DNA from 2 places in the Blautia liquoris genome. Region 1 is predicted to be linked to the other one. Evidence: predicted binding sites of a transcription regulator. Region 1 holds the regulator's gene; the other holds the start of a gene.
What was found. Region 1 encodes NrdR, which represses ribonucleotide reductase genes. Its sites were predicted from a motif close to CACAANATNTTGTG; they were not measured.
Positions count from the first base shown of each region.

Region 2: INP51_RS08415 (ribonucleoside triphosphate reductase) is a predicted target of NrdR. The motif match lies at 1,758-1,771, and genes of this name have one in related genera.

Region 1 is NZ_CP063304.1:2,071,216-2,074,641, forward strand. Features, by position in the region: gene INP51_RS09540 (aminotransferase class I/II-fold pyridoxal phosphate-dependent enzyme) at 34-1,251, opposite strand; gene nrdR (transcriptional regulator NrdR) at 1,279-1,728, opposite strand; gene INP51_RS09550 (YlmC/YmxH family sporulation protein) at 1,819-2,079, shown strand; gene INP51_RS09555 (nucleotidyltransferase family protein) at 2,257-2,862, opposite strand; gene yqeC (selenium cofactor biosynthesis protein YqeC) at 2,847-3,426, opposite strand, start outside.
Region 2 is NZ_CP063304.1:1,826,082-1,829,507, forward strand. Features, by position in the region: gene INP51_RS08415 (ribonucleoside triphosphate reductase) at 1-1,628, opposite strand, end outside; gene INP51_RS08420 (anaerobic ribonucleoside-triphosphate reductase activating protein) at 2,179-2,988, opposite strand; gene INP51_RS08425 (TIM barrel protein) at 2,906-3,426, opposite strand, start outside.

The DNA.
Region 1 (3,426 bases):
TTCTGCCGCCAATTGTGTTCATCCTTTCTTTTTTCATTTTTGATGGTATCTCTCCAAAAAACCAGCAAGCTGACCTGATGCAGTCTTTAGAGTTCTTATATCTGGAAGATACACAATTCGGAAATGATCTGGCATTTCCCAATTAAATCCTCCTCCGTGTACAATCAGAATCTGTTTTTCTCTCAGAAGATCATAGGCAAACTGTTCATCGTTCTTGATATCGAACTTGTCCACATCAAGTTTCGGGAAGATATAAAAGGCGGCTTTTGGTTTCACCGCCGACAAACCCGGAATGTCGTTCAATGCACGGTAAATATATTCCCTTTGTTCATAGATTCTTCCGCCTGGCTGAATATACTCCTCTACGCTTTGATATCCCCCCAGTGCCGTCTGAATGATACTCTGTGCCGGAACGTTGGAGCAAAGGCGCATATTTGAGAGCATATTCAATCCTTCAATATAATCTTTTCCTTTGCTCTTATCTCCGCTTAAAACCATCCATCCCACACGAAATCCTGCAACCATGTGTGACTTGGACAGACCCGAAAAAGTCGTACAGAATAAATCAGGTGCAAGTGATGCGATTGAAGTATGTTCCAAACCATCCATGATAAGTCTGTCATAGATCTCATCTGAAAAAATCATCAGTTCATGTTCCCTGGCAACCTGCACGATTTGCTCCAATACTTCCTTCGGATAGAGTGCTCCTGTCGGATTGTTTGGGTTTATAATTACAATTGCCTTCGTTTTATACGTTATCTTTCGTTTTATATCCTCAATATCCGGATTCCAGTCAGATTTTTCGTCACAGATATAGTGAACTGCCCTTCCGCCCGCCAAAGTAGCACATGCCGTCCACAGAGGATAATCCGGAGCCGGTATCAAAATTTCATCCCCGTTATCCAATAATGCCTGCATAGAAAGATTAATCAACTCACTGACACCATTACCGGTATAGATTCCGTCCATGGAGACATTGGGTATCTTTTTAACCTGGCAATACTGCATAATTGCCTTTCTGGCAGAAAAAATCCCCCGTGAATCCGAATAACCCTGTGAATCCCTTACATTCGATATCATATCTCTGATTACTTCTTCCGGAGCGGAGAATCCAAAGGGGGCGGGATTACCGATATTAAGTTTCAGAACATGTCGTCCCTCTTCCTCCATCCGTGCCGCTTCTTCCACAACCGGACCTCTTACGTCATATAATACGTTATCTAGCTTCGAAGATTTTGAAAATGTCCGCATACTTTTATACCCAGCCTTTCAGTTTTTCTAATTCAGCATCTTCTTTAGTTCATCCATAAAAGTATTTACGTCTTTAAACTCCCGATAGATTGAAGCAAACCTTACATAGGCCACAGCATCCAGATCTTTGAGACGGTTCATCACCAGTTCTCCAATGACGCTGCTGGGAATTTCTTTTTCCTCTCTGTTGAATATTTCATTCTCCACAGAATCGACCAATTCCTTGATCTGCTGGAGAGCTATGGGTCTTTTATGGCATGCCCGAAGAACTCCGGACTCTATTTTCTGCCGGTCATACTGTTCCCGGTTCTGGTCTTTTTTGATGACAATCAGTGGTATGGTATCTACCTTTTCATAAGTAGTAAAACGTCTCCCACAGGCATCGCAAAGACGGCGGCGTCTTATCGCATTGCTCTCCTCTACCGGCCGGGAATCCACTACTCTGGTATTATCCTGGTTGCAAAATGGGCATCTCATATCTATCATTCATCCCCTTTCAAGATTAGCTCTAGTATAAAGTCTAATCCTTTTGCTGTCAACATATACTGAGAAAAAAGGGGTTCTGACATGCGTGTTATCGACCTGCGGCAAAAAGAAGTAATTAATATCTGTGACTGTAAATCACTGGGCTGCCCGATAGACGTGGAGTTCAATCGCGAGACTGGAGTGATCACTGCACTCATCATCCCCGGTCCCGGAAGATTTGGCGGTTTGTTTGGTCGGGATAATGATATTATCATTCCCTGGGATTGCATATGTCAGATTGGTGATGACATCATACTTGTAAATCCTCCACGGAAACCACCCCCGCCGCCAAAACCATGCTAATGGAAGAACAAATCCATATCTCTTACAAAAACAAGGGGACAGAATAAATTCTGTCCCCTTGAATCAATAAATGGATTATGGAGTTTTGTCAAAATGACTTTACCACTATAGTATGCACTATTTTTTTCATCTTGTCAATAATTTTTTATCATTTTATAATAATTTTTTATCAGGTAGTCATAAGTGATTTTCGGGTCGATCGATATCGAACAATTCTTTCTTATTTATCACATCATAAAAGTACACATCCTCTTTGTGTGATCTGAGTACTTTTTTTCCACCTACATCCCCCTTGAGAGCCATCAATTCATCGATATATTTGTTTGAAAATATCACCGGATTTCCATTTCTATCCCCACCTCTTGGACAGCCTATGCCTTTCTTACTCATCAGATACCCTTCCAGAAATAGCTCTATCGTTTCGTGCTGTAGATAAGGCTGATCTCCGACAAAAAAACAAAAATACTCTTTTTCGTTATCTTCTTTCCCATCAGAGAGATTCCTCAGAACAAAATTAAGCCCCATCTGCAGTGAAGAGGAAATTCCATCAGCACTGTGGTTATTGCAGACAACTGAAATCTTTCTTTTTTCCATTTCCCGAACAATTTCCTGATATTGGGTCACCACGGTAAGTGTAGTTTTTTCACTTTTTATTTTTTTAATTTTGGACAGGTGATCAATCACATGCAGATATAAAGGCTTTCCCTGAAAAACTGTCAGCAGTTTGTTTTTTCCGTATCTCTTTGAGAAACCTGCTGCGAGGACAATCATATGAACAGCCAATCCAAATCCTCCTTATTCTCTCTGATCCGCCTCCATGACAAAGGATACACCAAAACCTGCGGTACATTCTTGTGTCGGTTCCACAGACTGATTACGTTCTCTGCTACTTTCTCGCCGGCAGCTTCTCTTGTCTTATCATCTGCCTGATTTAGAATCACCGCAAGGGATATATCCGGAAATTCCTCTCTCATCCTGCACAGATATCCTTTTACAATTCCCTCTGCCATCTTTTCTTCATCTAACAGGTCCTGGGAAGAAAGACCTGTCAGTTCGCAGAACAACTCTTTTCTATGACAAATTTCACTGACCGGACGGGCAAGAGCACTTAAGCCTTCTGTAACCAGAATCCTGTCCGTCTTCGGATAGATAACTGGTTCGTATGACGCGGGTATCTTAAAGGGCAGACGAGCTGAACCATCGGCTTCTATCAGAACAGCATCGGCAAAATTAAGAACTTCATCCACCGTTTCCATGGAGATTCCCTTTATCTTCCTTTCAGTGACAGAGATACCAGCAACACAAAAACCTCTCTCATCCAGCTTTCTTCTAATATCATCCACACAC
Region 2 (3,426 bases), 250 kb from region 1:
TGTTTCGCAAGACGATACGTCGTACTCTCTGCCGGGGTGGCCTCGAGATTGTACAGGTCTCCATACTCCTCCTGATAATCAGACAGGCGGGTGCGCATATGATTTAGTACATCTTTAGCAAACTGATGAGCCTTCGGTTTCGATATGTCCTCACGAATCCACTTTGCATTCAACATTGCCTCATTCATACCGATGAGACCGATTGTAGAGAAATGGTTCTCAAAAGTTCCAAGATAGCGTTTCGTGTAAGGATATAATCCCTCATTCAAAAGCTTTGTGATCACATCCCTTTTGACCTTCAAGCTTCTGGCTGCGATATCCATCATCTTATCCAGACGTTCATAGAATTCATCCTCATCTTTTGAGAGGTATGCAATCCTCGGAAGGTTGACTGTGACAACCCCGACAGATCCAGTACTCTCACCGCTTCCGAAGAAACCGCCCGATTTCTTGCGCAGTTCACGCAGATCGAGACGCAGACGACAGCACATACTGCGGACATCGCTCGGCTCCATATCACTGTTGATATAGTTCGAGAAATAAGGCGTTCCATATTTCGAAGTCATTTCAAATAAGAGACGATTATTCTCATTGTCGCTCCAGTCAAAATCTTTCGTGATCGAGTAAGTTGGAATCGGATACTGAAATCCGCGTCCATTGGCGTCTCCGCCGATCATAATCTCGATGAATGCTTTATTCACCATATCCATCTCTCTTTGACAATCTTTATAGCGGAAATCCATCTCTTCTCCGCCGACAATTGCCGGTAATTCCGCCAGATCATTCGGTACTACCCAGTCAAGCGTAATGTTGGAGAACGGAGCCTGTGTACCCCAGCGCGACGGGGTATTCACACCATAGATAAAACTCTCAATACACTTTTTAACCTGCTCATAGGAGAGCGTGTCTACCTTTACAAATGGCGCAAGATAGGTGTCAAAAGATGAGAAAGCCTGTGCTCCTGCCCATTCATTCTGCATAATTCCAAGGAAGTTTACCATCTGATTGCAAAGTGTCGCCAGATGCTTTGCCGGAGAAGAGGTGATCTTTCCCGGGATTCCGCCCAGACCTTCTTGAATCAGCTGTTTTAAGCTCCAGCCGGCACAGTACCCGGTCAGCATGGACAGATCGTGAATATGGATATCGGCATTTCTGTGTGCATCGGCAACCTCAGAGTCATAGATCTCACTGAGCCAGTAATTTGCCGTGATCGTGCCGGAATTGCTCAAAATCAATCCGCCGACAGAATAAGTGACCGTCGAATTCTCCTTCACCCTCCAGTTGGTTACTTTCAGATACTTATCTACCGTCTCCTTGAAATCGAGAATCGTGGATTCCATATTTCTCATCTTCTCATGCTGTTTTCGATAAAGGATGAATGCCTTCGCGACATCGGCATATCCACTTTCACTTAAGACCGTCTCCACACTGTCCTGAATATCCTCAACCGCGATATGCCCGTCTGTGATCTTCGATTCAAAATCAGCTGTCACACGCAATGCCAGCAGTTCAATCGTCTGTGGGTTGTACTGTTTATTTTTCGACTCAAATGCTTTTGTGATCGCTCGCGTAATTTTATCCAGATCGAAATCTGCCCTTGTTCCATCTCGTTTTACTACATCATACATCTCACTCATCACTCCTATGTTTTATAAAGTTTAAAAATCATCCCTCCGCTTATGATATTTAGTATATCATAGCCGAAGGGATGATTCAATAGCATTTTTCAATATATGGTGTATTTTAAAAGTACAGTATACAATATGTAGTATGATACAAGGGTCAAAAGGTCCTGCGTTTCATGCTTGCATGAAAAAGCATGACCTTGGGACCCGAACAAACATGAGAATGCAGCCCGACAGGGCGGAATTCGAATGTTTGTAAGATTACGGAAGCACAAAGTGCGGAGTAATCTGTGTATCATATAGGTGCAGAAAGTCACAAGGAAACCAGTGCTCTTTTCATGTTTACATGAAAAGGCATAGGACCTTGGGACCCGAACAAACATGAGAATGCAGCCCGACAGGGCGGAATTCGAATGTTTGTAAGATTACGGAAGCACAAAGTGCGGAGTAATCTGTGTATCATATAGGTGCGGAAAGTCACAAGGAAACCAGTGCTCTTTTCATGTTTACATGAAAAGGCATAGGACCTTGGGACCCGAACAAACATGAAGTTTCAAATTCCCCGCAGTTCCACCGATGGAATCACCGGCTGTATCTTCTCCAGGAATCCCTGCATTTCTTCCTCCATATAGCTGTGAAGTCCGTCTTTTAGCACGTCGCCGGAATCCTTAAAGCTCTGAAGATAATAATGCTTTGTGCCCTGAATCCAATTTGCAAGTTCGACCAGATCTTTATCTGTATGAAACTCCTTCACCACTGTAGTTCTAAACTCATAGGGGACCGCATCGGTGAGCAGAAAATTAATGCTCTCCCGGATCGGCATCACGTCAAAAGGTTCTATCCCCACGGTTTTTCCATATTTCGCGGGAGAATTCTTTACATCCATGGCTACGTAATCGACAAGGCCATCGTTTACTATATTTTTAAGTCTTTCGGGATAGCTTCCATTCGTATCCAGTTTGACCAAAAATCCCAGAGATTTTATCTCTCGCATGAAATCTTCAAGACCCGGCTGAAGAAGAGGCTCTCCCCCGGTGATGCACACGCCATCCAAAAGCCCCTTTCGGGTTCTCAAAAATTTCAGAACATCTTCTTTTGGAATGAGATTGTTTTCAGGACCATGTGCCAGTATCGAAGAGTTGTGGCAGAACGGGCAGCGATAATCGCACCCAATCGTAAAGATGGTACAGCACATCTTTTCCGGATAATCCAGCAGAGAAAGTTTTTGAATTCCTCCGATCAGCATAAATTCTCCTCCTGTCTGTTCTCTTGAAAGTCTCTCATCCTTGAAACCGGCAAAATGCCGCCCACTGTTCCCGCAGATATTGCTCATGTTCCGCACGGCTTTTTGTGATAAACTCAAAGGTAAGGTATTTCGGATTGATCTTTTCAACCATGCTTATCACTTTGTCATCTGTAAAAGGTTTATGCTGATCCAGACTAAAAACATAGGGATACACCTGAGCATAGCGCTCCCAGTAATCCTTTTTCAGCATAATATCACCGCGATTGATCTGTTTTTGAAGTAAACGCGCCACATCTCCTGTCAGAGACTGCTGCAGATGAATGCCCCAGATCTTATCTATGATATTCTGATACTGATCCAGCACCTGAAGGATATAATCCACACCCTCGGACTGTGCCCTTAGATCCAGGTTGGTGTGCAGCAGATGACCGGTGTCCAGCATGATTCCTGTCTTATCATAACGTATATTCGTGAGTAATTCTTCTGTGATTTCCGGCTTGGTAAGGGTAAGCCCCGCCCACCAGAGATTCTCCATCAGAAAATCAAAGGTATACT